Regions from separate parts of the Flavobacterium sp. FlaQc-28 genome, predicted to be linked through region 3. Evidence: riboswitches for the same ligand, from Rfam matches in the RefSeq annotation. Region 3 holds a riboswitch; each other region holds the start of a gene.
What was found. Region 3 has a riboswitch for cobalamin ahead of ACHRVL_RS01225 (DUF5074 domain-containing protein). Riboswitches for the same ligand answer to the same signal wherever they lie in the genome.
Positions count from the first base shown of each region.

Region 1: linked by a shared signal. The riboswitch ahead of ACHRVL_RS19530 (TonB-dependent receptor) and the one ahead of ACHRVL_RS01225 (DUF5074 domain-containing protein) in region 3 are both predicted to bind cobalamin.
Region 2: linked by a shared signal. The riboswitch ahead of ACHRVL_RS18870 (TonB-dependent receptor plug domain-containing protein) and the one ahead of ACHRVL_RS01225 (DUF5074 domain-containing protein) in region 3 are both predicted to bind cobalamin.

Region 1 covers NZ_JBIPCM010000009.1:52,385-62,769, reverse strand. The annotation lists gene ACHRVL_RS19545 (TonB-dependent receptor domain-containing protein) at 1-239, shown strand, start outside; gene ACHRVL_RS19540 (hypothetical protein) at 351-677, opposite strand; gene ACHRVL_RS19535 (homocysteine S-methyltransferase family protein) at 937-1,887, opposite strand; cobalamin riboswitch at 2,063-2,299, shown strand; gene ACHRVL_RS19530 (TonB-dependent receptor) at 2,403-4,448, shown strand; gene ACHRVL_RS19525 (YncE family protein) at 4,482-5,639, shown strand; gene ACHRVL_RS19520 (PKD-like domain-containing protein) at 5,649-7,211, shown strand; gene ACHRVL_RS19515 (DUF4494 domain-containing protein) at 7,452-8,000, shown strand; gene ACHRVL_RS19510 (ArnT family glycosyltransferase) at 8,161-9,687, shown strand; gene ACHRVL_RS19505 (DUF4269 domain-containing protein) at 9,691-10,215, shown strand; tRNA gene ACHRVL_RS19500 (tRNA-Met) at 10,344-10,385, shown strand, end outside.
Region 2 covers NZ_JBIPCM010000008.1:167,432-177,816, reverse strand. The annotation lists gene ACHRVL_RS18920 (hypothetical protein) at 1-122, shown strand, start outside; gene ACHRVL_RS18915 (ABC transporter ATP-binding protein) at 119-895, opposite strand; gene ACHRVL_RS18910 (GxxExxY protein) at 991-1,404, opposite strand; gene ACHRVL_RS18905 (iron chelate uptake ABC transporter family permease subunit) at 1,480-2,448, opposite strand; gene ACHRVL_RS18900 (ABC transporter substrate-binding protein) at 2,515-3,657, opposite strand; gene ACHRVL_RS18895 (DUF5522 domain-containing protein) at 3,753-4,115, shown strand; gene cobU (bifunctional adenosylcobinamide kinase/adenosylcobinamide-phosphate guanylyltransferase) at 4,194-4,703, shown strand; gene cobT (nicotinate-nucleotide--dimethylbenzimidazole phosphoribosyltransferase) at 4,830-6,509, shown strand; gene ACHRVL_RS18880 (adenosylcobinamide-GDP ribazoletransferase) at 6,534-7,325, shown strand; gene cobC (alpha-ribazole phosphatase) at 7,310-7,846, shown strand; cobalamin riboswitch at 7,913-8,118, shown strand; gene ACHRVL_RS18870 (TonB-dependent receptor plug domain-containing protein) at 8,146-9,999, shown strand; gene ACHRVL_RS18865 (YncE family protein) at 10,005-10,385, shown strand, end outside.
Region 3 covers NZ_JBIPCM010000001.1:289,194-299,578, reverse strand. The annotation lists gene ACHRVL_RS01245 (SusE domain-containing protein) at 1-387, shown strand, start outside; gene ACHRVL_RS01240 (alpha-amylase family glycosyl hydrolase) at 463-3,333, shown strand; gene ACHRVL_RS01235 (DUF6814 family protein) at 3,454-3,684, opposite strand; gene ACHRVL_RS01230 (MFS transporter) at 3,698-5,194, opposite strand; cobalamin riboswitch at 5,436-5,629, shown strand; gene ACHRVL_RS01225 (DUF5074 domain-containing protein) at 5,961-7,280, shown strand; tRNA gene ACHRVL_RS01220 (tRNA-Phe) at 7,451-7,523, opposite strand; gene ACHRVL_RS01215 (type III pantothenate kinase) at 7,627-8,361, shown strand; gene ACHRVL_RS01210 (hypothetical protein) at 8,354-9,583, shown strand; gene lptC (LPS export ABC transporter periplasmic protein LptC) at 9,634-10,185, shown strand; gene ACHRVL_RS01200 (hypothetical protein) at 10,194-10,385, shown strand, end outside.

The DNA.
Region 1 (10,385 bases), on a different contig from region 3:
TCTCGGTTAAAATGCTCACTTTCAAAAAAAACTTGTCAATTACATTTCTAGCCGAAGATGTATTAAATGCACAAAAACCATTAATTACCTACACTTCAAACGGAATAAAAACAAATATAAAAAGTTATGGAGACACTAGAGGTTTTAGAATTTCATTAAGTTATAAATTTGGCAATCAAAACATTAAATCAAAACAGCGTGATTTTGGAAATGAAGACGAAAGAAATAGAATAAACTAATTACAGCAATAAAAACAGAGCTTCAGAGAAATCTGGAGCTTTTTGTTTTTAGTTTGATTTGAAGTCCGAAATTAAACAAATAGCTGCAACGCTTTTTTTTTACAAAAACTTTTAAACCAGTGAAGATTCTCCAGCAAACTGTTGATTGATTTTATCTAACAGTTCAAATTCGTCTAAAGGAAATAATTCGATAATGTGTTCTAAAATTAATCCAACATTAATTGAGGAATCTTTATCATTGTCAAGCCCCAAAACACACAATTTTAGCATATTATTAATCATACATCCAAGCTCATAATAAGTTGAAAACTTGATTTCTGTTTTACATTCTTCGTTATTGTCGCTTGATTTTTTTAAAACACTGAAATACTGTTTTATCTCTTCTAAACTTTTAGTTTCTTTTACTGCCATTATTTTTTCTGTATTACTTTTTATCATAATTCAAATTTTGATGTTTTTTTTCAAAATGTGGTTATCTTATATGGTAACATCAAAAAAAATTAAACACATAGAAACATAGATTTTATAGGCTTAATTTAAGGAGACAAAAAGAAACTCATTTCTTTCACATAGCTGTTTATGTGTGTTTTAGGCAAGTAAAACGCCTTTTTTAAAGTAACAAATCTATGCTTCTATGTGTTAAAACATACCGCAATCAAAGAGCAAATTATTTAAGTTTTAGATTTATAAAGCTGTTTTAAACTACTTTCAATTGCTTTACAATTTCGTGGATATGTTCTTCATCAGTGCCGCAGCAGCCGCCAAATACATTTAAATGACTAAAAGTATCTTTTAATTTTTTGTATTCTTTACCCAAATCCTTAGGAATTCCTCGGTCTAATTCTGTGGCTTCGTCTAATTCGGCGTGGCTTTTACAAGATGCATTTGCTCGAAAACCTTTTATTCTTTTTATCCAATTTTCATTTACATTCGTTTTCAGTTCGTTTACAAAATGCGTAGGATGCGCACAATTTATCATATAATACAACGGAGGTACATTCACGCTTTTGTCTATTTTTTCGATTGCGTCTTTTAAGCTCATTCCGGTTGGCAGTTTCCCGTCAGTTTCAACAGTAAACGAAATAACTACAGGCAAACTTACAGTTTCGGCAGCTTTAACAATACCTATCACTTCTTCGATATAATTCATGGTAAGCGCCGATACAAAATCAACCGGCATTTGACTAAAAGCTTTTATTTGTGCCAAATGATATTGTTTCGCTTCTTCAACATTCATACAATTATCCGGCACATAACCGTCGCCCCGAGGACCTATACAGCCGCTTATAAGAATTGATTTTATGGAATTCGAAAATTCTATTTTTAAATCTGTTAAAAGCGAAACTGCTTTTTTATTCAACTCAAATAAGGAATCTTTTGGATAACCAATTTTTTCAATCCACTCTGGATTTGCCCGCCAAGTTGGACTTTCTAAAATAAAATTTGTTTTATACTTTTCGGCAATTTTTAAATAACGCGAATAATAATTTTTCATACTGTCGTATCCTTTTTGATCTTTTAATATATCAAAGGCAGCAAAATAAGGCAGATCAAAACCTTCTAGAAAAACCAATGTTGTTTCGAGTCCGCCATCAGTCAAAAACAAATCTTCAGATTCGTTTGGCAGCGTATTTTTAGTCTTTTTCATCTCCACTTCATTAAATACAAACAATTAATAATCAAATAAATAACACTATAAATATACAAAATCTCGATTTCTCAAAATAAAAAATCAAACAAAAGTAAAATCAATTACTTTTCTTTTCAAAAACACTTTTCAGCATTTTTTTCAAAAACATAACCATAACCATAAAGAGTTTATTTACTTTTGCACCCGCAATGGTTTAGCTGCAACTTTTCAAGTGCAGTTAACGAAGAGGGAATCAGGTGCAAATCCTGAACAAGCCCGTTACTGTAAATTCCATGCAACATTTTGACAGATTAGGAAAGCTTTTTTTAGTTTTCGAAATCAAATCTTTTGCCACTGCATTTTTCTAATGCGGGAAGGCGGCTCAAAATGGGAATAAGTCAGGAGACCTGCCACTGCATATCATTTTAAACTCTCGTGGACCAGAGTTTTAAAAACAAACACATTTATCAAACTAAACATTTGATTTCATTTTTTCCGTTTAAAACTATTTGTTACAAATAGACCATTTTGTTATGCACGTATGTAAAAACAGGCATTCAGGCCTGCTGCATTGTGGATTATGTGCCTTATTATGGATTTTGTTTATAAATCCGATTATGGCACAGGATAATCCTAAAACCAAAGAGCTGGACTCTTTAAAACCACTTCCGTTAAAAGAAGTTATTCTAACCGCAAGCAAACGCGAGTTTAGGATCGAATCGCCCATGCCTGTTCAGATCTTATCAGGCAAACAGCTTGAAGCACTAAACAGTCTTTCGGTTGCGGATGCTGTTCGTTATTTTTCGGGAGTCCAATTGAAAGATTATGGCGGAATCGGCGGTTTAAAAACCATAAACGTTCGAAGTTTAGGAAGCGCTCATACGGCAGTTTTTTATGACGGAATGACGGTTGGAAATGCGCAAAACGGTCAAGTCGATTTAGGAAAATATTCTTTGGACAATATTGAAGCTATCGAACTTTATAATGGTCAAAAATCGACTATTTTTCAGCCTGCACGAGGTTTTTTCGCTTCAAGTACGCTTTTACTAAAAACAAAAATTCCTGTTTTCGAATCGGGTAAAACTACAAATATTAGAACTTCTTTTAAAACTGGATCTTTTGGATTAGTAAATCCTTCTGTTCTTTATCAGCAAAAATTAACTTCCAGAACAGCGCTTTCCTCAAATATTGAATGGCTTAAAGCCGATGGAAAATACAAATACCGCTATCAGAAAAAAGACGGCTATGATACAACTGCAGTTCGCCAAAACGGAGATATAACCGCACTTCGGGCTGAATTGAACCTGCACACCAAATTTGGTTCAAATGCTCTTGCCAACTTCAAGGCCTATTATTACGATTCTGAACGAGGACTTCCGGGCGCAATTCTAGCCAATAGATACGAACATGTGCAAAGGCAATGGGATCGCAATTTTTTTATTCATGGTTCTGTAGAAAATTCCTTTTTCGAAAAACACAAAATGCTTACTAATGTAAAATTCAGCAGAGACTACAGCCGTTATATCGATCCTGATTATAAAACTCTTGAAGGTGCATTGGACAATAAATATTATCAAAACGAATTTTACGCTTCGATTGTCAATCTCTACGCTATAAAAGATTGGTGGAAAATGTCGCTTGCAGCAGATTTCTCCATTAATACGCTTGATGCTAATTTATACCGTTTTCCCTATCCTACCCGATATTCTTATTTAAGCGTTATTTCCAGCGAAATGCATTGGAACCGACTTGATATTCAAGCTAATTTACTTGGAGCTTATATCGATGAACAGGTTAAATATTATCAGCAAGGCGATAGTCAGCATGTTTTCTGCCCGGTTGTATCGGCTTCTTATCAACCTTTTGCGATAAAGAATTTCAGAGTTCGAGCGTTTTACAAAGAGTCTTTTAGAATGCCCACTTTCAATGATTTGTACTACACTTTTATAGGCAACAGTTCATTGCGTCCAGAATTTACAACGCAATACGATGTGGGAACTACTTACAGTATTGAGCCTAAAAAAATGCTGCAATCGGTATCATTTCAAGCCGATGTATATTACAATCGAGTAAAAGATAAAATTATCGCAATGCCGTCATCTAACCTTTTTAGATGGACAATGATGAATTTGGGCGAAGTCGATATTCGCGGCTTAGAACTAAACACCAATTTCGTTTTTAAATTCCCGCAGCAAATATTTCTGGATTTAGGTTTAAGCTATACCTATCAAAAAGCAATCGATATTACTGCAAAAGGCACAACTTACGGCGATCAAATTCCTTATACACCAGAAAACAGCGGTACAATAACCTCATCTGTCAACTGGAAAAAATGGAATCTTAACTACAGTTTTATATATACCGGCGAGCGTTACAGTCAAAAAGCAAACATTCCTGTTAATTATGTTAAGCCTTGGTACACCAGTGATATGGCTCTTATTTGGAATGGAAAGTTCTCAAAAATCCCTGTAAAAATAAGCGGTGAAGTCAATAATTTATTCAATCAATATTATGATGTGGTACTCAATTTTCCTATGCCAGGAAGAAATTATCGATTAAGCCTTTCTCTAAACTTTTAAAATAAAACAGCAACACTAAATAAATTCTCAGCAATGAAAACAAATTTCAAATTTTGGCTTTTACTCGCTTTTGCGGCAGCGGCTCTTCAAGGATGTCAGGAAGACGACCCTATTATTCCTGAAGAAGTAGAAGTTTTACCGCCCGAAACTGTTACAACCGTACAAGGTTTTTATCTTCTTAACGAGGGGAATATGAACATGAATAAAGCTTCATTGGATTATTACGATTACGAAACCGGAAGTTACAAGCGTAATGTTTACGGTCAAGCAAATCCTGATGCCACTTTAGGTCTAGGCGATGTAGGAAACGATATTGGTATTTACGGTTCAAAATTATACTCCGTTATCAACAACTCAAACAAAATTGAAGTTATGGATGTGGTTACCGCAAAACGCCTTAAAGTAATTGACATCAAAAATTGCCGATATGTAACTTTTGCCAACGGAAAAGCTTACGCAAGCGCCTATGACGGCGAAGTACAATTGGGAGAAAATTCTCCAAATGGCTTTGTTGCCGAAATCGACACCACTTCGCTTTCGATCACAAAAACGGTAAAAGTAGGCCGTCAGCCCGAAGAAATGGCTGTTGTGGGCAACAAACTTTATGTTGCCAATTCAGGAGGATATAGTCCGCCAAATTACGAAAGAACCGTTTCTGTAATCGATCTAAAAACTTTTACCAAAATAAAAGATATTGATGTTGCCATAAATCTGCACAGACTTGAAGCTGACGAAGACGGAGATTTGTATGTAAGCTCTCGCGGCGATTATTATGATATTCCTTCAAAATTATTTGTTATCGATACTAAAACTGACCTCATTAAAAAAACTTTTGATATTGCCTGCTCCAACCTTACTATCGTTGGCGACAAAGCTTATATAATTGGATCTGAATTTAGCTACAGCACCTTCGATTATATCATTAACTACTCCTTGATTAATGTTAAAACCGAAACTTTACTTACAGAAAGCTTTTTACCTAAAGCGGTCAGCGACGAAATTAAAACTCCATACGGGCTTGCAGTTGATCCTGTTTCTCTAAATGTTTTTATTACAGATGCTGGAGATTATGTTTCGCCTGGAAAATTATACTGTATTGATAAAAACGGAAATACAAAATTCACGGTTACAACTGGAGATATTCCAGCACATTTTGCCTTTAAAACAAAAAAAACAATAATTAATCCATAAATTTTAAAAATGAAGAAAATTCTACTTGCATTGTCGGTTGTCCTGCTTCTTTCGGGCTGTTACAAGGATGACATTAACGATCTAAAAAATGATGTCAATGATTTGAAAAACCGAATGGCACAATACGAGAACCTGCTTGATGTATTAAACAAAAGATTGTATGTGGTAAACTACGAAACTAAAGACGGAAGTTATGTAATTACAATGAGCGACGGATCTAAATTAAATGTCCGCAATACCTCATCTTTTATAAAAATTGGCGAAAACGGAAACTGGTGGATCGATGGTGTAGATACTGGAAAATCTGCAAAAGGTGAAAGCGGAGCCAAAGGCGAAGCTGCAAAAATCACTATTGGAACTAATGGAAACTGGTTTGTTGATAATGTAGACACTGGCGTTTCTGCTTCTGGTCAAAAAGGAAAGGACGCTGCAGAAATTACATCGGTTGCATTGGCAAACGGAATTATGACTTTTACTTTTGCCGATGGCCGTACAATCAGCATCGTTGCAAGCGCTCCAGAAATTACACTGCCAAATCCAGCTGGAGGTTTTGCTGTTGATAAAATGCAATGGTTTAAAGTTCAGCCTCAATTAACAAACGCTGCAAACGCAACTTATAAATGGATTGTAAACAGCCAAGAAGTTGCTGCAACAACTGACTTGTTCTATATTTTTAGTGCTGCAGGAACTTACAATATCGAGTTTAAAGCTAAAAATGGAGTTGGCGAAAGTTCTAAATCTTTTACTGTTACTGTTGCTGAAAAAGCATATTTAAACAAAATTACACGTGTTTTTGACTTCTTTCCTGCTCCAGGACAATTTGTAAATGCTCTGCCTGCTGCAACTGCCACAGATACTGACGAAACAATGCGTATAAAAGCCGAAACAGCTTTAACAGCAGGAAACATGATTAGCCTTGGAGGATTTGGAGGATATGTGCAATTTGGTTTTGACCATACGATTATCAATAAAGAAGGAAACGATTTTGTTGTTCTTGGAAATGCTTTTACAGATTGGTCTGAACCGGGAATTGTAATGGTTTCTTACGATGCCAATGGTAACGGAAAAGCGGATGATGAATGGTTTGAAATTGCAGGTTCTGAACACAATAAAACCACGACTATCAAAAATTACGAAATGACGTATTATAAGCCAGAAGCCGAACCAACTAATCCGAACGAACCAAATTACATTCGTTGGACTGACAATCAAGGACAAACTGGTTATATAGCAAAAAATCAATTCCACAAACAAACGTTTTTCCCTTTATGGAAAGGAAATAGCGTAACTTTTAAAGGAACTTTCTTAAAATCCAATATTTACGATAAATCTGGCGGAAAAGGAAACAACTGGGCAAATCCTGCTTACGAATGGGGTTATACTGACAACTGGGCTAATGCTGATGTGAGAGGTCAAATCGACATAAGCTGGGCTGTAAACGCAAAAGGCGAATCGGTAAAACTTAAAGGAGTTGATTTTATTAAAGTGTACAATTCTAACCGTGCTGAAGGCGGATGGCTTGGAGAAGTTTCAACAGAAGTTTCAGGATTTAAAGATTTAAATTTACCATAATACAGCAATCTTATTTTTGAATAAAGGAAAGTCTCAGAATCTCTGAGACTTTTTTTTTAACTCCTAAAAAATCTTTCTAATCTGCGGCTGAAAAATAATTACACTTCTATAGCTGACTTAAAAACAAAACACTCAACACTTTATCTAAATCATACTCAAATTGTGAATATCTATTTGAGTATTTTATGAGTTTTTTTTCCTGTAAAATCTATCTTTGGCATCCTTAAAAAAATTAAAGAGATGAGCGCAATTTGGTACGAATGCAAAGTAAAATATAGAAAAACAGATGAAACTGGAGGCCAAAAAGTACTAACAGAACCTTATTTGGTAGATGCAGTATCTTATACAGAAGCTGAAAAAAGAATCAATGAAGAAATGGCTGCTTATATAAGTGAAGAATTCAAAATCACGAACATAAAAGTGGCAAATTATGCCGAGATTCATCCTTTTGAAAATACAGATCGCTGGTTTAGATCAAAAGTTTCATTGATCGCTTACGATGAAGAAAGCGGTAAAGAAAGAAAATCGAATATGTATATGCTGATTCAGGCAAATGATGTGAGAGAAGCTTATGACAATACGATTCATGTTATGAAAAACACTATGGGAGAATATTCGATTCCTGCCATTTCTGAATCGCCAATTATGGATGTTTTCCCGTACTTTAGCGGTGAAGAAGGAGAAACCGAAATGCTGGAAAGATTCAATGCTCTAAAAGCTTCTAAAACTGTAAAACCAGACGAAGAAACAATAGATCATATGGAATTTGAAACTGCATTAGAGGAATAAATTTTCTTGAACTTCAAAAATTAAAATTTAGCTTCAGAGAAATCTGGAGCTTTTTTTTATCCACCTACACAACTTCTATTAATTATAAAATTAAAATAAATCATATATTCGTTATTACAAAACTGATCTAAAAGCACTTGCATTTTAAACCCAAAATTCCATGACAAAAAAAACACTTGTTTTAATTGGATTTATCATTTTAAAATTTGTTTTACAGTACGCGCTTTTAAGTCCTGAATATGATTTGCAGCGCGACGAATATCTGCACCTCGATCAGGCGCATCATTTGGCTTGGGGCTATTTATCAGTTCCTCCCGTTACTTCATGGTTTTCTTACCTAATATTTCTACTTGGAAATTCCGTTTTTTGGGTTAAGTTCTTCCCTGCCCTTTTTGGCGCACTCACTCTTTTATTTGTTTGGAAAACAATTGAAGTTTTAAAAGGAAGTTTTTATGCATTAGTTCTTGGCGCCATATGCATTTTGTTTTCGTCTCTTTTAAGACTCAATATGCTATATCAGCCCAACTCGCTCGACGTTTTGTGCTGGACACTATTTTATTATATCATAATTCAATATATCACGACTCAAAAATCAAAATGGTTTTATATAGGCGCAATTGTATTTGCTTTTGGGTTTTTAAACAAATACAACATTCTTTTTCTGCTGATTGGTCTTTTACCTGCACTTTTACTGTCAAGCCAAAGAGAAATACTGACCGAAAAAAAGCTGTATTCTGCCTTGCTTTTAGGACTTCTTTTAATCTTTCCAAACTTATTATGGCAGTATAACAATCATTTTCCAATTGTACATCACATGAAAGAATTGGCAGAAACACAATTGGTAAATGTAGATCGTCTTGATTTTCTAAAAGAACAACTCTTGTTTTTTATAGGATCTATCTTGGTTCTTTTGGCCGCTTTATACAGTTTATTATTTTACAAACCTTTTGCAAAATACAGGTTCTTTTTTGGGTCGATAATTTTTACGCTCATTGTCTTTATTTATTTCAAAGCCAAAGCTTATTATGCCATTGGCTTATATCCTATTTATATTGCTTTTGGAGCTGTATACCTTTCTGAAGTTTTACAAAAAGGATGGAAATATTATTTGCGATATGTATTTGCTGCCATTCCGATATTATTGTTTATTCCGATGTACAATATTGCGTTTCCAAACAAAACACCAGAATACATTGTAAAACATCCTGAGAAGTATAAAAAACTAGGAATGCTTCGCTGGGAAGACGGAAAAGATCACAAACTGCCGCAAGATTTTGCCGATATGCTGGGTTGGAAAGAACTCGCCCGAAAAACAGATTCTGTTTATGCATTATTTCCAAAATCAGAAAACACATTAGTGCTTTGCGATAATTACGGACAAGCGGGAGCAATAAATTTTTATACTCAAAAAGGAATAAAAGCTGTTTCTTTTAATGCCGATTATGTGAATTGGTTTAATTTGAATATCAAATACCAAAACCTAATTAGAATTAAAGAATTTGAAGAAAACAGCGATGAACTTGCAGAAACAAGTCCGTATTTTGAAACTGCTTTTATCGCTGGTGAAATAACAAACCAATATGCAAGAGAATACAAAACAACTCTTTTTGTTTTTACCAATGCCAAAATCAACATCAACAAAAGACTGGAGCAGGAAATTAAAGAAGAAAAAAATTATGCCGACTAAAAAATGATTGATTTTACTTCTATTACCTATTTAAAAACAGGAAATTCAAAGCAAGTTCAAGTTTATGAAATCTTAACTCAAAATAAGATTTTAGAAATACTGTCTGAATTTGATCCTATTTTAACCGGCACCATTCCTATAAATATTGATATTGAAAACAGCGATCTCGATATTATTTGTTACTGGACAAACAAAACCGATTTTATATCCAAAATTTCCACAGCTTTTACTACGAAACCTGAGTTTAAAATTAGAAACAGTTTAATCAATAACAATGAATCTGTTATTGCAAATTTTAAAATTGATGGTTTTGAAATAGAGATCTTCGGGCAAAATATTCCGACTAAAAATCAAAACGCCTATAAACATATGCTTATTGAGCATCAAATTCTACAATCAAAAGACGAGAATTTTAGATTAAAAATCATAGCACTCAAGCAAAATGGATACAAAACAGAACCTGCTTTTGGCAAATTATTGGGTTTAAAAAACGATCCTTACGCAGAATTACTCGATTACAAAATCTAACCAAGAACAAACACCAAATACAACATATTAAAATACAATTAATTAGAAACTAAAAAGTAATAATTCAAAATTTTTCAGTTATTTCTTTGGATAACCGTATTTAGTGCTTATCTTTGCACCCGAAACATCGCGGGATAGAGCAGTAGGCAGCTCGTCGGGCTCATAACCCG
Region 2 (10,385 bases), on a different contig from region 3:
GATCAACGAATTATCTTGCTTTCAACAATGAACTGATTGAAATTGATGAATTAACAATAAAATTTGATGATCTGGAAAAATTACTTCATGTATATCGAGTAAGATTTGAAAATAGTAACTAAGTAATCACAAACTTTCCTTTTTCGGCATCAAAAACAATATGTTCATCTTTGAACAAAGTGGCAAAATTTCCGTTTGAAATCAAATTACATGGTTCATCCTGAACAACACTTTCCGGAGTCATAATAATCATTTCGTCACTTAATTGAATTGCTAAATCAATATCGTGAGTAGAGAATAAAATGCATTTTTGAGTTTCTTGAGTTAGTTTTTTCAGCAATTTAAATAACGAAACTTTGTGCAATAAATCAAGGTGTGTTGTAGGTTCATCTAAAATAATTAGTGCCGTATCTTGCGCCAAAGCTCTGGCAATTAAAACTTTTTGCAATTGACCGTCGCTTATTTCAAAATGTTTTTTTTGAGCCAAATGCTCGATTTGTGTCAACGCCATTGCTTCTTGAACCTTTTCAATATCAGTTTGAGTTAAAGAATCAACCCAATTGGTATACGGCTGACGTCCTAATGCAACCAATTCAAAAACTGTGAGATTACTTGGCGGCAGTTTTTCAGTTAAAACCAAACTTAGATTTTGAGCTAAGTCCAAAGGTTTATAGGTATTGATATTTTTATCATTCAAAAAAACAGTTCCCGACAAAGGCTGCTGAATTCCTGTAATAGTTCGCAGCAAAGTCGATTTCCCAATTCCGTTTGCACCAATCAACGAAATGAGTTTCCCAGAAGTTAGATTCAAATTTAAATTTTCAGCAATAGTCACAGCTGCCTTCTTGGCTTTATATCCAATGGTTAAATTTGACGTCTTTAGAATACTTGTCATTACTATACATTTTTTAAACACATAGAAACATAGGTCTCTTTGTTTAATAAAAAAGGCATTTAAAATTTACTCGTAAATTAAACATAGCCACAGCCCTAATATTGGGGAAGTAATCTAAAATACTCATTTACAAATGTTTTTTGGCCTTCCTTAAAAATATTAAAACAATTAAAATTAATTATAATTCCCTTTGGTGCTTTTAAAAGTTTCATGTAAGTTAAAAGTTGTGCTTGATGTATTGAATTTATCTCAGAAACAGTTTTCAATTCTACTACCAAACAATTTTCAACAAATAAATCACATCTGAAATCTGTAGTTAACTCTTTCCCTTTATATAATATTGGAACTTTCATCTCTGTGAAAAAATCTAATTTTCTTTGTGAAAGTTCTTCTTTCAGACATTGATGATAAACATTTTCAAGCAATCCTTTTCCAATAATTTTGTGAACTTCAATCGAAGCTCCTAAAACTTCATAAGTTAACTCATCTAAATATTTTTGCGTCATCATTATTTTTTTAATTGAAATAAAAACTATGTTTCTATGTGTTTAAAAAACTAATGTACGGATTAATATTGTAGGTTTTTACTGAAAATTTCTTTTTCGCATTAGCAGCCAAATTACAACCGGCGCACCAATAATTGATGTAATTGCATTAATCGGCAATGTTACATCTAATCCCGGCATCTGCGATGCCATATCGCAGAACAACATAATTATGCCGCCAAAAAAAAACGTACTCCAATATAAAACAGTATGATTACTGGTTTGAAAGGTCAGTTTTGCAATATGCGGAACAGCCAAACCTATAAAGGCAATAGGCCCTGCAAAAGCAGTAACACTTCCTGCTAAAATACTTGTTGCCAGAATAATTACTAATCGTGCTCTCTTATAATTTAAACCCATACTTTTAGCATAATTCTCTCCTAAAAGCAAGGCATTTAATGGCTTAATGCTGCCTGCACTTAAGAGCAAACCAAAACTTATACAAACCGCCAGAATAACGATCGATGTCCAAGAAAGATTTCCTAGACTTCCTAAAGACCAAAAGGTAAACTTCTGCAATTGTTCAGCTGAACTAAAATAAGTTAAAACCCCAACAATGGCACTTGTAAAACTGGCAAACATAAGTCCAACAATTAAAATCGCCATTGTATTTCGCAATCTTTGTGCAACTAATAAAACTAAAAGCAAGACTGAAATACTTCCTAAAGTAGATGCCAGTACAATTCCATACGGAGATAACAAAACTGAGCTTAAAAAAGACGGTAATATACCAGCACCTAAAATCACAATTGCGACTGCCAAAATTGCTCCAGAACTCAACCCTAATACATCAGGACCTGCTAACGGATTCCGAAATAATGTCTGCATCAGCAAACCGCTTATAGACAAACCTACTCCAACCAAAATAGCTGTAATTGCTTTTGGCAGACGGTAATTAATAATAATATATTCCCAAGTTGATTTACTTGCCTGTCCTCCTGTTAAACTGCTGCAGACTTCTTTAAAAGGAATTGTAACAGATCCTAAACTAATGTCAAGGAAAAACATAAACAAAAGTGTTAAACCAAGTATGGAAAACAGAGTTATATTTCGCGTTTTATTTATCAATTGATCTTAGTTTAATTTAGATGCAAAAGTAAACTCGTAACTTGGCAATAAATCAGGATGAAAAATTTTGATATAGTCTTTTAAGACTAAATCTGGACGGCTCGGAGCCAATTCATAATAAACAGTACCTCCTGTTGCTCCAAATTTACCTTCGAATGTATACACATTTTTATTTTTAAAAGCATCAAACTGGCCATAATGCGGATTTGTTTTTGCTATTTCATCTAAACTTTTAAAAGATCCTGAAGCTATCCAAAAATCAGCCGTTTTGGCTTTTACTAATATTTTCTCAAAAGACAACCCTTCACTTCCGGTTCCTTTTAAATCTGACCATAAATAATTGGCATGAGCGTCTTTCATAAACTGAGCAACCCAGCTGTTTCCTTTGGCAACATACCAAACATCCTCGTACATCGAACCGTACAAAACTGTTGCAGATGCAGGTTTATCAGCCACTAGCTTTTTTGCTTGATTATAGCTCTCAACAATTTTATCAAATAATTCTTTGGCTTTTTCTTCTTTACCAAACAAAGCTCCGTACAACTTAATCCATTCTGCTTTTCCAAGTGGAGACTGTTCCATCCAATCTGCTTGAATAAAAACATTTAGACCGCTTTTCTTTAAATTATCCAACATCGGATTATTGTTGTCTACTCCAAACGTTACGATCAAATCTGGTGCTAATTCGATTAACTGTTCAATATTTAATTTTTCATTCTGACCTACATTTTTTACTGAACCTTTATCGATTAAAACTCTTGTTTTTTCTGATGAAACATAATCTGTATGTGGAAAACCAACCAGTTTATTTTCGACTTCAAGCATTTCTAAAAACGGCACATTAGTAGTTGAAGTAACCACAATGGACTCTAAAGGCACTTTTATAGTTGTGTAAGTTGCCAAACTATCTGGAACCTTTGCGTCTTTTTCTTTTAAAATGTATTTGAAATTTTTATTGGCATTAGGCCACGGTTCCATAACGGTAACAACCGAATATCCATCATATTTAACAATCGAAAGACCTGAAGCAAACTCAATACTGTTTTTTGCACTTTCAGATTTTGCAACCTCAACTGTTTCAGTCTTCTTACATCCTGTTAGAATAAAAAAAGAGAAAATAAAAATTAACTTAGGGAATAAATATTTCATGTTTTACGTTTTGGATAGGGACAAAGGTAAACCATTTTCTATTTTTTTTGTTTATTTTTATTCCTACAAAATTCAACAAACTGTATCTTTACACTATGAATACCACAAAAACAAAAGTTTGCTCGAGCTGTGAAACTCAATTCAGCTGTGGAGATATTTCGGTTGAAAACAAATGCTGGTGCAATGATTTTCCGCCTATTTTTAACCTTTCTGAAGGAGGCGATTGTTTATGCCCAGTTTGTTTTAAAGAAGCTTGCGAAGACAAAATCGACGCTTACATAGAAACACTGACTCCCGAAAAAGCACTTAAAAATAAAGCTGCAACCCTTCCTAAAACAGAAAACTTAATTGAAGGCATCGATTATTATATTGAAAACGGCAATTATGTTTTCAAGTCTTGGTTTCATCTCAAAAGAGGAAGCTGTTGCGGAAACGACTGCAGACATTGCCCTTATTAAAAGTTTTGAATTATGAATTGCTAATAACTTGTAACCATAACTCATAACTCACAACTCATAACTCCTAACTAACATAAAATGATTTACTTGATAACCGGCGGCGAACGCTCAGGAAAAAGCGGATATGCCCAATCTCTGGCTTTACAACTTACAGACAATCCAATTTATGTGGCAACAGCTCGAAAATGGGATACCGATTTTCAAAATCGAATAGACCGCCATCAAAAAGATCGTGACGAACGATGGACTAATATTGAAGAAGAAAAAAACTTAAGTAAAATTGATTTTTCAGGCAAAGTTGCTCTAATCGACTGCGTAACACTTTGGCTGACTAACTTTTTTATAGATCATAAAAACGATGTCCATTTAAGTTTAGAAGAAGCTAAAAAAGAGTTTCTCTTGTTAGCTGAACAAGAAAATACAGTACTTATTATTGTGACTAACGAAATCGGAATGGGTGTTCATGCCGCAACTGAAATTGGACGAAAATTTACTGAACTACAAGGTTGGATGAATCAATTTTTAGCATCTAAAGCTGATGAAGTTGTTTTAATGGTTTCTGGGATTCCTGTCAAAATCAAAGGATAAAATTCTAATCTTTAAGAGGAAATTCCAAAATTAAAATTCCAAATTCCAACACTATGCCCTACCTTTACTTACATATTCAAATTTCAATTGCATTGGAATTTGGAGTTTAAAAATTGGAATAAAAAAATGAGCTATTTAGATGATATTTTAAAGTCACGTCGTGACACAAGGCATTTTACGACAGATGAAGTCCCTGATGAAGTAATTCAGAAAGCTTTGCAAGCTGGACATTGGGCGCCTTCTGTTGGGCTGACTGATGCGACAAGATATTATATCATTAAATCTAAAGAAGTTAAAACCGCAGTAAAAGAACTTTTTTTAGATTATAACAAAAAAGCCGAAGAACTAACCGATAATCCAGAGCAAAAAGAACTCTACAGATCCTTAAAACTAGAAGCAATTGAAGAAGCTCCTCTAGGACTTATTATTGCTTATGATCGTTCTGTTCTTAATCAATTTACGATTGGAACAATTGGAAGTAACGAAGCTGTAAAATTCAGCTCTGTTTGTGCAGCTCAAAACATTTGGCTATCGCTTACTGAACAAGGTTATGGAATGGGCTGGGTCTCAATTATCAATTATTATCAATTTAAAAAAATACTTGATTTACCAGAGAATATAGAACCGCTTGGGTATTTCTGTATCGGCAAACCAGCAACAAATTATAACAATCAGCCAATGTTACAGCAATTACATTGGAAACAAAAATCTGAAACTCCACTTTGTACTGAAATCGATAAAATACAGAAAACTAATTTTCTTGATTTAGATTTAAAACAACAAAATGACACTGAGATTAACACGGATTTCAGCGCACTCCTTCAAGATAAAATAGATTCAAAAACAAAACCTATTGGCGCTTTAGGAACTTTAGAAACCTTAGCTTTTCAAATGGCAACTGTTTATGAAACCTTAAATCCAAAAATAACAAATCCTGCTATAGTGGTTTTTGCAGCTGATCATGGTATTGCGAATCATGGTGTCAGCGCTTATCCGCAAGATGTTACTCGCCAAATGGTTACCAATTTTCTTGAAGGTGGAGCCGCAATCAATGTTTTCTGCAGTCAAAATAATATTGATTTGTCTATTGTAGATTCAGGTGTAAACTATGATTTTCCTACAAATGCGAAATTGATAAATGCTAAAATTGCAAAAGGAACTCAATCTTTTCTTCATGTTCCAGCGATGAGTGAAACCGAATTGGAATTGTGTTTTGAAAAAGGAAAATCGATTGTTGATACGGTTGCCAAAACAGGTTCAAATTGTATTGGTTTTGGTGAAATGGGAATTGGAAATACTTCAACAGCATCAGTATTAATGAGTCTTTTAACTAATTTACCTATTGAAGATTGCGTTGGAAAAGGAACTGGTGTCGAAAACGAAAAGCTAATTCAAAAGCAAAACTTGCTCAAAAGCGCCATTCAAAATTATTCGGGTCAAGCCGATTTAAAACAGCAATTGGCTTATTTTGGCGGTTTTGAAATTTTACAAATTGCCGGTGGAATGCTCGGAGCATACGAAAACAAAATGCTTATTCTAGTTGATGGTTTTATTTGCAGTACGGCTTTTTTGATTGCTTCAAAAATAAACCCTAACATCAAACACAATGCTGTTTTCTGCCACTGCTCTGCCGAAAAAGCACACATAAAATTACTAAATTACCTTAATGCAAAACCTATTTTAAATCTAGATTTGCGCTTGGGCGAAGGAACCGGCTGCGCAGTTGCTTTTCCGATTTTAAAATCGGCGGAAACATTTTTAAATGAAATGGCTAGTTTTGAAAGTGCTGGGGTTAGCCGCAAGTAAGCTCCAATTAAAAATTTATCTTAAATGAAAAAAGAACTGCATATTTTCTTTACCTGTTTAATGTTCTACACGAGAATTCCTTGTCCAAAAAATATCAATCATGATCCAGATTACTTAAATAAAGCAACACGATATTTTCCATTTATCGGTTGGATTGTAGGAACAATTTCATTTACTGCTTTCTATATCTTTTCTCTTTTCCTATCAACAGAAACAGCAGTTATTTTTGCCATCATAGCTTCTGTATTAACAACTGGAGCTTTTCACGAAGATGGATTTGCTGATGTCTGCGATGGATTTGGCGGAGGATGGACTAAAGAGAAAATACTCATGATTATGAAAGACAGCGCAATTGGAGCTTATGGCGCAATTGGCTTAGTTTTACTTTTTCTAGCAAAATTTAAATTACTGACAGAATCAATTTCACTTTTTACAAACAGCAATTCTTATTTATTAGTTTTTCTATTATTTATTTCCGCTCATTCTGTAAGTCGTTTGGCTGCCATCAGCATTATTTTCACGCATGAATATTCTCGAGACGATGCTTCAAGTAAAAGCAAACCTATTGCTAAGAATCATAGCTGGAAAGAAATTTTCGGGTCTTTTTTCTTCGGATTGATTCCTTTATTGATACTCTCCTATTTCAACTTTAAATTTCTGCTTGCTTTAATTCCTATTTTTATTATGCGTTATTTCCTTGCGAGATATTTCCAAAAATGGATAGACGGTTATACAGGAGACTGTCTTGGTGCAACGCAGCAAGTTTGTGAAGTTGTTTATTACTTAAGCATTCTTTTGATATGGAAATTTATTTAGTTCGTCATACTGAAACGGTCTGCGAGAAAGGAATCTGCTACGGGCAATCTGATGTAGATATTGCAGCACCTTTTGAAACAGTATTCGAAAAAATTGTTTCACAATTACCCTCAGAAGCTCTGATTTTTACAAGTCCGCTAAAACGCTGTGTTACTTTAGCAAAATACATTCAAACAAAAATAAACGCCATTTCATATCAAGAAGACGAGCGTTTAATGGAAATGAATTTTGGCGATTGGGAATTGAAAAAATGGAATGAAATTCCGCCAGAGCAACTAAATCCCTGGATGGAAGATTTTGTAAACGTTAAAGCTCAAAATGGCGAGTCATTTACAGCATTACACGAAAGAGTTGGAGATTTTATAGCCACACTTACATCGAAAAAAATAAATTCTCCAATTGTTATTACGGCACATGCTGGTATAATTAGAAGTATATTATGCCACCTGACTTCATTGCCGTTAAAGGACGCTTTTCAAAATAAAGTCGACTTTGGAGAGGTTATAAAAATCGAATTATAAAGTCCTTTTGTTTGCAGTTTATCCTGAAAACTAAAACAAATTTGAATTATCATTATTTTTAACTTTATATTTGCAGCAAATTAAGGTTGTGTTTTTATTCTAACACATTAAAAGGGAATCAAGTAAAAATTCTTGAGCTGTACCCGCAACTGTAAGCTTTGTTCTAAAAAGAATGCTTGTTGTAAACTACAAAACCACTGCTCGCCCCGGCGAATGGGAAGGTAAACAACAAGACGCAAGCCAGGAGACCTGCCTTTATAACAAAATATCGAGCTCTCGGGAAAAAGAGTGTAGAAATTATGACTTTAAAAATACGTGTTGCTTGCCTTTTCTTATTGTTGTGTCAAAGTATTTTGGCGCAAAAAGATTCTATTAATAACTTGAAAGAGGTTCTGGTTTCTGATGCCAATCTAAAAAAATACTCCAACTCCCAATCGGTTTTAAAACTTAATGATTCCATCATAAGTAAAAATGAAGCTTTACTTACTGATTTATTAAATTTTAATTCTACTCTTTATTTTAAAGAATATGGCCGAGGAATGCTTTCTACAGTTTCTTTTCGAGGAACTACTTCTTCGCAGACTGCAGTAATCTGGAACGGAATTAACATTAATTCTCAAATGAACGGAAGTACTGATTTCAACACCATTTCTGGTTCTGATTATAATTCTGTCAGCGTAAAAGCAGGCGGAGGAAGTGTTATTTATGGCAGCGGCGCAATTGGAGGAACGGTGCATTTAAACAATGACATGAGTTTTTATAAGCGTTTTGAAAATAATTTAAGACTGGATTATGGCAGCTTCAACACGATTGGAATCAATTATAAAACTAATATTTCTAACGAAAAATGGAGCGCTCAAATTGGTTTTTCTAAAAACAGCTCGACAAACGATTATAAATATTTAAATCGATATACTTGGAGAGGCGAACAGCGCTGGAATCAAAACGGACAATACGACGTTATTACAATGAATGCTAATGTGGGATATAAAATTAATGCCAAAAACAGCTTAAAATTATATACTCAAACTTCAAATACAGATAGAAATACTTCTTTAATTACTGAAACGGAAACTAAAAGCAAGTATGTAAATGGTTTCAATAGAAACTTATTAGAATACGACGGTAATTTTGGAAAACTAACTGCAAATTTCAAAACAGCGTATATTTTTGAAAACTATCAGTATTATGCTGATAATTCAAAAAATCAATATACGTACGGAAAAACGGAGAGTTTTATTTCTAAAGCTGATTTAGGTTACACTTTGTTTAAGTCGACTCAGATAAATGGAATCATAGATTATAACCGAACAAAAGGTTACGGAAGCGGTTTTGGAAATAACACTAGAGAAATTGGTTCGGCTGCTTTACTTATAAAACAAGATTTCTCGACTGACTGGAAGAATGAATTTGGGATTCGAAAAGAATTTACAGACAATTACAAATCTCCTATTTTATTCAATTTTGGTTCTACTTATCAGTTTAGCAAATTATATCAATTAAAACTAAACTTATCTCGAAACTTCAGAATCCCAACTTTCAATGATTTATATTGGGAAGAAGGCGGAAATCCCGATTTAAAACCAGAAAGCTCTTATCAGGCAGAAATTGGAAACGTTTTTACTTTTAAAAACATTTCGCTGACACAGACTTTTTATTACATCAAAATTAAAGATCTACTGCAATGGGTTCCAGGTTCAAACGGCATTTGGACACCTCAAAATAGAGACAAGGTTAATAGTTATGGTGCCGAAACTCTGCTGAGTTGGAAAAAACAGTATGGCAAAAATATTTTTGGTGCAAATGCTTCTTATGCTTACACTGCTTCTAAAGACGAAGAAACCAAAAAACAGCTTTTCTTTGTTCCATTTAATAAAGTTACAGGTTCCGTTTCTTATTCGAGAAATAAAATCTCTGCTTATTATCAATTTTTATATAATGGATTTGTTTATACCAGAGCAGATAACAATCCAGACGAAATCATAAAAGATTATACGTTATCAAATATCGGAATCGATTATGATTTTAAATTTCTTGACTCCTTCAAACTTGGCGTTCAAGTATTAAACATCTTCAACGAAAATTATGAAAGTCTTGAAGACAGACCTATGCCTGGTCGAAATTTCAACATGTATTTAACTCTAAAATTTTAATATTTATGAAACTTAGCAAATTACTTTTAATAGCACTAAGTGTTTCCTTATTTGTGTCTTGTTCTAATGACGACGACCAGCCAAAAGGAGAATACGACAATGGATTTTTCATTTTAAATGAAGGAAGTACAGGACAAGGAACTGTTTCTTTTTCTAGTGATAATTTTAGCCTTTTTACAAAAGATGCTTACACTGCAGCAAACGGATCAGATTTACTTGGAAAATATGCTCAAAACATTTTCTTTAACGGAGATAGAGCTTACATCATTGCTGGTGGTTCAAATGTTATAAATGTGGTAAACAGATATACTTTTAAATTGATCGCTAAAATCGACAGCGGACTTGCTAATCCAAGATATGGCGTTGTGAAAGACGGAAAGGCTTAT
Region 3 (10,385 bases):
TATACTATTAAAGCGACTCCATATCACGTGCCGTTGGCAAGTTCTCATTGGTTAGTTGGAGCAGCTACTCCAGGTGGATGGTCATGGGATGGTGATGCTGAAACAGAATTCCCATTAGTAGTTGGAAAAACAAATGTTTACCAAGTAAAAGTTGTTCTTAAAAGCGGAGAAGCATTTAGAGAGTTTTTATCAAATGACTTTACAAGTGGTGGTAACTGGGGTGCTAGTAACAGCCGTAACTTCCCTTACTATTCAGGATTAGGTTATACTATCGATTCAGAATTAGTAAATGCTGGTGATGGTGACAGCAACTTTAAATACACTGGACCAACTGGACCAAGAACTTTGACAATTGATAATGGTGCGAAAACTATAACATTAGATTAGTTCTAACATGAATAATCAAAGGGCTATCTGTATAAGGTAGCCCTTTTTTAATCTAACTAACCATTAACCACAAATATGAAAAAAACTTTACTATTAATTTTTCTATTGTTATCTACGGTAATTTTTGCACAGGTGCAAACTGTAACCTACTCTATAAATCCGCCGACTTTTGAAGATACGACCTCTATAACAATTACAATAAATGGAAATAGTGTAAACGAATCAGCATGGTCAGTAACAGGAAATGCACTGTATCTTTGGTCATGGTCTTACGATGTAAATGATACCAGTCAACAAGATTCGCCTTCTAATGGATCTTGGACCGCTTCGGCTGAAGCTAGTAAATTTACTTATAATGCAGGAACGGATACATATACAAAAACATTTACACCGTCAGCTTATTTTAATAGAAACGGAATTGGAAAATTTGGTTTTTTAGTCAAAGCTAAGGATGGTACAGGCTCTAAACAGTCGCAAGATATTTTGGTTGAGGTTGGTTCCTTTCAGGTAACACTGACAGCTCCAGTAGAGAATAGTAATACGGTTGTTGCAAATGGAGGAAGTTTAAATGTTGCAGCTTCAAATACAAATGGAACAGCGAGTTATACCTTAAAATCAAATGGAGTAATAATAGATTCTAATTCTAGTACATCTAGTTATTCGTTTAATCATATAAACATAACAAATAATCAAAGTTATGAATTGAGCGTTACTCAGGCATCAACAACGATAGTTAAAAAATTTGCTGCGATTGTTGATCCCAATACCGTTTCTGAAGCTATGCCTGCAGGTTTGGCAGACGGAATTAATTACAATGCTGATGTTACAAAAGCAACTTTGGTATTAGACGCTCCTTTGAAAGATTTTGTTTACGTTGCAGGAAGTTTTAATAACTGGCAGCCTACATCGGCATATGCCATGAAAAAAGATCCTGTTTCAGGTAAATTTTGGTTAGAATTAACAGGATTGGTTTCTGGACAAAATAATATGTATCAATATTGGGTTGTTGATAAAACTCCTTTAGCCAATTCACCTTCAATGGTAAAAACGGCAGACCCTTATTCAACTTTAGTGTTATCGCCATATGATGATCCTTCGATTCCTGCAGCTTCTTATCCAAATATGCCGGTTTACCCAACAGGACAAAGTTTTGAAGTTACTGTGCTTAAAACAGGGCAGACACCTTACAATTGGCAGGTTACCAATTTTACAAAATCAGAAAAAGACAAGTTAGTTGTTTACGAAGTATTAGTTCGCGATTTTGATGCAGCACGAAGCTATCAAAGTTTAATTGATAAGATTGATTATTTTAAAACGCTTAAAATAAATGCAATCGAATTGATGCCGGTAATGGAATTTGAAGGCAATGAAAGTTGGGGTTATAATACTTCATTTCATATGGCTTTGGATAAATTTTATGGAACTTCAGATAAATTAAAAGAACTTATCGATTTGTGTCATCAAAACGGAATTGCGGTAATTCTGGATGTAGCTTTAAATCATGCTTTTGGACGTAATCCGATGGTGAGAATGTGGATGAACGATCCTGATGGAGATGGATTTGGTTCGCCAACTACTGAAAACCCTTATTTTAATACTGTTGCAAAACATAGTTATAGTGTAGGAGAAGATTTTAATCATCAATCTGCAAAAACACAATATTATGTAGAAAGAGTAATAAAACAATGGATTGAAGAATATAAAATTGATGGTTTCCGTTGGGATTTAACCAAAGGATTTACTCAGGCTTGTACAGCATCAGACGAAAGTTGTACTAATAATTATCAGCAGGATAGAGTTGATATATTAAAGAAATATGCTGATTATTCGTGGAGTTTAGATCCTACTCATTATACTATTTTCGAACATTTAGGATCTGATACAGAGGAAAAAGAATGGGCAAATTATAGAGTAAATGATCCAGTTAGCAAAGGTGTGATGATGTGGGGAAAAATGACAGATCAATACAGTCAATTGGCAATGGGATATGCATCAAACAGTAATATTTCAAGAATGACAAGTTCAAGCCGTGGTTTTACAGCAAACAGATTAATGGGGTATGCAGAAAGCCATGACGAAGAACGTTTAATGTATAGAAATTTGCAATATGGAGCTTCTGGCGGAACTTATGATGTAAAAACGTTAAACACAGCCTTGTCAAGAATGTCTGCAATTGGTGCTGTTTCCTTATTGATTCCAGGGCCAAAAATGATTTGGCATTTTGGAGAGTTAGGCTGGGACAATTCAATTTTTACTTGCAGAAATAGTACCGTAAATACAGAAACAGATGCTGCTTCTGGAGATTGTAAATTAGATACAAAACCACAGCCTCAATGGACAAATAATTGGTTAGGAAATACCAATAGAAATAAAATTTATTACGATTGGGCAAAAATAATTAATCTTAAAATAACGGAGCCTGTATTTTTGGGGACTGCAACAGTTGCAAGTGCTAATTCACTTTCAGTAAACATAAAAATTACAAACAATGCTTTGGCTGTTACTCAGCTGAAAGACGTATTGATTTTGGCAAATTTTGATGTTACAGCACAAAATGTACCAACAGGATTTCAGTACACAGGAACATGGTATAATTTGATGGATAATACCATAATAAATGTTTCTGATGTTAATGCTTTAATAAATATTCCAGCGGGAGAATTTAGAATTTATGGAAATAAAGTTGCGAATTTAGCTATAGCCGATTTCGAAAAAGGAGCAACTGTCAATTTATATCCAAATCCAGTTTCAGATTATTTTACATTAAACATATCGGCAGTAAAAGTGCAGGTTTATAATATATCAGGACAATTAGTAAAAAGCTTTAATGCAAGCGGGAAAACAGATTTTCAGTACGAAGTAAGTGATTTAGAAGCGGGATTGTACATTGTAAAAGCAATAGATGAGAATAAGAAAGCTCAGGTAATGAAATTTATAAAAAAATAGTGTTTAGTTGATTTTTTTTAATGTATTAGAACTCAATTAAAAACAGCAGTAAGTTTTGGTTTGGTTAGTAGTGAAAAGGGCTTTTCTAGCAATAGAAGGCCCTTTTTTTATAGATGATTATTATGCTTTCTTTTTATCGTTGTACTCTCCAATTAAAGCAAAGTAGCCAAAGGTGCCAAGGCCTAAAACAATTAGCGGGGTAAGAATAAAAAGAATAATAATACCAAAGACCAGATCGTCTTGTTTGTCTGAGAGTAATTTGGGCAAGCCAAATTCAAATATACAGAAATAGGCAGCAGCAATGGAAAGTACAATCCATAAAACACCTAAAATTTGTTTAATCGCATTCATAAATAGTGGTTTATTAAAGGTGGTTAGTTTTGTTTTTGTTGTCAATATAAATCATTCCAATTACAAAGGATATAGAGGCAATAATGATTGGATACCAAAGCCCGTCAAGATAAAAATCGCTTTTTCCTGCTGCTTTTGAATGTGTTACAAAATAGGTCGAAATTGCAGGAAGCAGACCGCCAAAAATTCCATTTCCTACATGATAAGGAAGAGACATTGAAGTGTACCTGATTTTAGTAGGGAACATTTCGACTAAAAAGGCAGCGATTGGACCGTAAACCATAGTGACAAATAAAACTTGAATGAAAACCAGAAAAATTAAAGTCCATTCATCGCTTGAATTGATAGTAATCGAAATACTGCTTTGAGATTCTTTTTTATCAGCAAAATCAGTTTTCTTTTCAAAATAAGAAGTTCCGTCAGTATACGTCTTAGAGATTGTTGTTATTGTATTGTTGCCGGCTGTTGTTTCAGTGTTTTGCGTTGTTTTTTCGATGATTTCGGTTTTATAGCTTACATCTGTCGTACTGTACATCATTTTGTAAATTGGTCTGTAGAATAAAATTGCCAAAAGCATTCCAGTCATCATAATGTATTTTCTCCCCACCTTGTCGCTCAGCCATCCAAAGACAATAAAAAATGGTGTTCCTATTAATAAAGCGATTCCTAATAATCCATCGACTTGTGAAGAGTCAATATTCATAACCGTTTTCATGAAACTCATAGCATAGAATTGTCCAGTATACCAAACAACACCTTGCCCCATTGTGGCTCCAAATAAAGCCAGCAAAACAAACTTTAAATTATACCTGTTTCCAAAACTTTCTTTTAGTGGATTTGCGCTTGTAGTTCCTTCCTTTTTAGCTTTAGCAAAAACAGGAGATTCGTCCATATTTTTTCTAATTAAATAGGATACGCCAACCATTGCTATCGAAACCCAGAAAGGCACACGCCATCCCCACGAATCAAAAGCTTCGTTTGAAAGCACATTTTTAGTTGCCAGAATTACCATTAATGAAATAAATAAACCTACCGTCGCAGTGGTTTGAATCCAAGAAGTCCAATATCCTTTTTGGCTTGCTGGAGCATGTTCTGCAACATAAGTAGCCGCACCTCCATATTCGCCGCCAAGTGCCAGGCCTTGCAATAAGCGTAAAATTAAAACCAGCAAAGGAGCTAGAAAACCAATTGTTTCATAACTAGGAATACAGCCAATTAAAAATGTAGAACCTCCCATTAATAATAAAGTAGCCATAAAAGTGTATTTACGGCCAATAATATCACCAAGTCTTCCAAAAAATAAAGCTCCAAAAGGACGAACAACAAATCCGGCGGCAAAAGTGGCTAAAGTTGATAAAAATGCTGCAGTAGGATTGTCGCTTGGAAAAAATTTGGTTGAAATTACGACGGCTAAACTTCCAAAAATATAAAAGTCATACCATTCAATCATTGTTCCCATTGACGAGGCTGAAATTACTTTCCAAATGCCTTTAGTAGAAGTTTTACTCATAAAAAACGCTCTGTGTTTTTGATAATAAATAAAAAGTTAAAATACGATTTTACGAATATATAAGATATTTTTTTATTCAGTCAATACTTTTTTAACAAAAACAGTTTAATTGTTGGCTTTCTGTTTTTTAAATTGGTTCGCACTCAATAATTTTAAATTATTTCAGATGACAGATGCTCTGAAGGCTTTAGTATAAAGAAGTATTGCGTTTTTAAGAAAGAAAATATTAGTTTTGCGGCTCAAATCTAAATCAGAAGATGGTTGTCATATTCAAGAAATATTGACATTAAAAGGGAATTTGGTGTAACTCCAAAACTGTCCCGCAGCTGTAAGCTCATTAACTGAAACCCTTTAATACGTCACTTTTCATTTTTGAAAGGGAAGGCTGGGTGTAGGGAGCAAGTCAGAAGACCTGCCATTTTTATAGTAATAAATAGCTTTCGGGGATTGAAGCTTGAATTAAGAACGATACTTTTCACTCTGCGTGACAATAGTATTGTTTGATTATTCTATTCTCGTAAGCCAAAAATAGAGTTTATGAGATTTTTTTCTGCAAATATGATATCGTAAAATAATTTTCTTTTGGGATTTTCCTTTTCGATGTATTTTATTTCTTCATTAAAAAAAATCATTAAAACGTATCGTTTTACAAGGTGTTTTGCTTTTTAAACAAAAGCAGGTAGAAGTTTGTTTTTATAGAACTTTTGTTAAATGCGGGGTGTAAATCGACTTAAAGGCTTAAGTATATAATTTTAAATATTTAATAATGAAAAACCAATTTTTTTCCAAGCAGTTACTTGCAATTGCTTCTTTGATGATGTTAATAGTTTCGTGTAATAATGATGATGATTTTACAGCGCCTCCAGTGATAAAAGGCGAACAGTTGTTGAAAGATACTTTAACCATTGGGGAAACACTAAAATTAAGTTCAAAACTAGCAGATAGAAATAATGTTTCCTTCGAATGGGCTGTAGATGGGAAAGTGGTTGGATCTGATTCTACTTATGTTTTCAAACCAGAAACAAGAGGTGATTTTAAGGTTGTCATGACGGCCAAAAATGGTGGAGGACAAGTATCATTAACATACGATGTTCATACATTTGGAGCTTATGAAAATGGTTTTTTCATGATTAATGAAGGATGGTTCGGTCATGGAACTGGAACCGTTGGTTTTTATAGATACGATACAAAAGCAATAGAAGACAGTGTTTTTGTAAAAGTAAATCCAGATAAAAATTTAAAACCAGAATCGTCTACATTAGAATTTGGAACCATCTTTAATAAGAAATTATTTTTAGTTTCTAAAGCCGGCGGACCAGTTGTAGTGACAGATGCTTATTCGCTTAAAGAAGAAAAAAGAATTCCGGCTCAAGGCGGAAATGACTGGCGTGCAATAGTCGGAATTGATGAAAATCAAGCATTGCTGACTTCTAGTAAAGGAATATTTAAGCTTAATCTGAATACAATGGCATTGAATGGACAAATCGAAGGTGTTACAGGTCAGGTAGGAGATATTATTAAGGCTAATGGTTATATTTTTGCTTTATCTGCTTCAAAAGGAGTTGTTGTTGTTAATGCTTCAACATTAACAGTCGAAAAAACGATTCCAGGTATGGTTCTGGGATTTGCTGTTACAGATGATAAAAAAGTATGGGCTGCGGGAGGTAAAAATCTTATCAGCATAGACTCTAATACTCTTGAAGTAAAAGAAATTTCACTTGGTTTTCAAGCTAATGGAAGCTGGGGAGCTTGGCATCCGGGGTCGATTACGGCGGCTAAAAATAATGTTTTTATTGCTAAAAACGGAAGCTGGAGCGGAGGTAAAGAAGTTTATAAATATAATGGCACAGCAGCATCGTTGACAGCACCTTTTATTACGTTAACAAATTCAAATATATTGTACGGTGCAGGAATAGGTTACGATCATAAGAAAAATGTATTGATTGTAAATACAGTAAATGAAGGATTCGGCACTAATTTCGCGATCAATAACCTTTATTTGTTCAATGCTGATTCTGGTGCTAAAACAGGAACAGTAAGTTTTTCAGGATATTATTTTCCTGCGGTTTCTGTGTTTCATCAATAAGTTTTTTTGATTTTAACCGCAAAGAGCGCTAAGATTTACGTAAAGGTTCGCAAAGTTTAATGTATAGCTTTGTGAACCTTTGCGTTTTTTTTACTTTGTGTGCTTTGCTGTTAAATTTTTAATGAAAAGCATTAAAAACAAAAAACCCGAATATTACTATTCGGGTTTCGTGGTACCTCCAGGGATCGAACCAGGGACACATGGATTTTCAGTCCATTGCTCTACCATCTGAGCTAAGGTACCGTGCTGTGCACATTGCGGGTGCAAAGATAGAATCATTTTTCGTTTATCCAAAACATTTTAAAAAAAAAATCAATTCGTATCTTCGCAGAAACAAAAAGGAAATATGATTTTAACTGTTGATGTTGGAAATACTCGAATTAAAGCAGCTGTTTTTGAGGGAACTGCTGTTTTGGAGAGTTTTGTTTTTGAGAAAAATGAGCTCGAAAAAAAAATTAAAAAAATTTTAGGCAACTATCAAAAATGCTCAGATTTAGTAGTTGCCTCAGTAGGCAATGTCGAAAAACAATCCTTTTTGATTTTTGAAAAGCAGTTAAAGGTTCATTTTTTTACTCACGAAGATAAATTTCCTTTTCATAATAAATACGCAACACCAAAAACTTTAGGAATAGATAGGATGATTTTGGCAGCCGGAGCAACTTTGCAGTTTCCTAAACAAAATAGATTAGTGGTTGATGCCGGCACTTGCATAACCTACGATTTCATCGACGAAAATGATAATTATTTGGGCGGAGCGATTTCTCCGGGACTTCGTCTGCGTTACGAATCTTTGCATAATTATACAGCCAGACTGCCTTTGCTGAGTTTTGAAGAACCAGATCAATACATAGGAAATACCACAATGCAGGCGATTCATTCAGGAGTTGTAAACGGCTTCGTCTATGAGATTGATGGTTTTATCGATGAATATCGCCGAAACTTTTCAAATTTTATAATAATTTTAACGGGAGGAGATGCAGAATTTTTGGCTAAACGATTAAAAAATACCATATTTGCCAATTCAAATTTCCTTTTGGAGAGTTTGAACCAAACATTTCAATATAAAATCAACAATGATTAAAAAAATTATAATAAGCGCTTGTTTGCTTATATCGTTCGTTTCATTCGCTCAACAAGGTACTGCTTCTCCATATTCTTTTTATGGAATTGGTGATACTAGATTTAAAGGAACTCAGGAATTTAGGTCTATGGCAGGAGTTGCAGTTGAACAGGATAGTATTCACTTGAATATTGAAAATCCTGCGAGTTATGCAAGTTTGCTGCAAACAACATTTACAGTTGGGGGATCGTTTGGAACTTCTACTCTAAAAACAGATACAGAATCGGCAAAAGCACAAAGAGCCACTTTTGATTATTTGGCGGTTGGAATTCCAATGGGAAAATTTGGAGCTTCATTCGGTTTAGTTCCGTTATCTTCAGTTGGATATAAAATTTTAAATGATAATACAGCCACTCCTGGAGCAACAAGTACTCAGCTTAGCGGTAAAGGTGGTGTAAATAAAGCTTATATTGGTTTAGGGTATAAAATTAAACGAAATTGGAATATTGGTGCTGACATGCAGTATAATTTTGGAACCATTAAAACAACAAGTGTAGAAGCTATATCGGGTGTGCAAAATTCAACTACAGAGTTAAATACTTCTGAATTATCTGGTGTGAATTTCAATATTGGTACAATGTATCAGACAAAGATTTACAAAAAAGTTTCGTTGTTTACGAGTTTGAATTACACTTTTGCAAGTACATTAAGATCTAATAATACTAGAGAAATTACAGTAAGTGGTGATCCAGATCCTTATGTTTATAATCCAGATGCAGAAGATTTAAAACTGCCAAACAAGTTAACTATTGGAGCTGGTATTGGTGAGGCTAGAAAATGGTTAGTAGGTACTACAATGGCTTTTCAAGGAAATGGAGAATTTGCAAATTATTACAACGCAAACCCAAATGTTCGTTATGAAAAATATGCTAAATATGCTGTTGGGGGGTATTTTATTCCAAACTATACTTCATTCACAAGTTATTTGAGCAGAATTACTTATCGTGCCGGATTGAAATATGAAAAATTAGGTTTAATAGTTAATAATCAGTCAATAAATGATATTGGGATGACTTTAGGTGCTGGAATTCCAATTCCGGGGTATTTTTCAAATGTAAATATCGGGGTTGAATTTGGTAAAAGAGGAACAACGTCGGCGGGATTGATTCAAGAAAACTATGTTAACTTCAGTGCGAGTTTCTCATTTAATGATAAATGGTTTGTGAAGAGTAAATTTAATTAAGCATAACCTAATGTTTTTTTAAGCTCATTACAATTTACTACATTTGGCAAATGATTTTACCAAAAAAATATATTGTTTCTGTTGTTGTATTTGCTGTCATAACTCTTTTTTTTGGCTGCGAAAGCAATTTTAAAGAAGTTCAAAAAATTAACTTCTCAGAGTTTGTTCCGGCAAGTGATGCTGATACGGTAAATATTAAATATACAGACTCAGGACGCATAACAGGAGTTTTGATAAGTTCAAAAATGTTAGATTATTCTAACCTTGATTTCCCGTTTACAGAATTTCCAAAAGGAATAGATGTTACTTTATATGATAAAAAACAAAAGCGTACTTTTATAAAATCAAATTATGCTGTTTCCTATAAATTTACCAGTATAATTGATTTACAGGGAAAAGTGCGAATAACATCTGAGGAAGGTCAGGTTTTAGAAACCGAGCAGCTGTATTTTGATCAGAAAAACGAATGGTTTTATACAGAAAGAAAATTCAAACTTACAGATGCCAAGGGAGTTTCTTATGGGCAGGGAATTGATTTTAGTAAAGATTTTAAAGTGATTAATTCGCAGCGAATAAGCGGCGAAATTGAATCAAATGAATAAATATAATTATGGGTTATTTAAAATATACACAATACGTTTACATCCTTTTTGCCGTTTTTTTTATTTATGATGGTGTGACAAAATTAAACGAAGGAAACGAAAGTTATCCGATGAGTTTGATTATTGCCGGAATGGCGGTGTTTATGTTTTTCTTTAGAAGAAGATTTGTCAAGAAGTTTGACGATCGTAACAAAAAACAA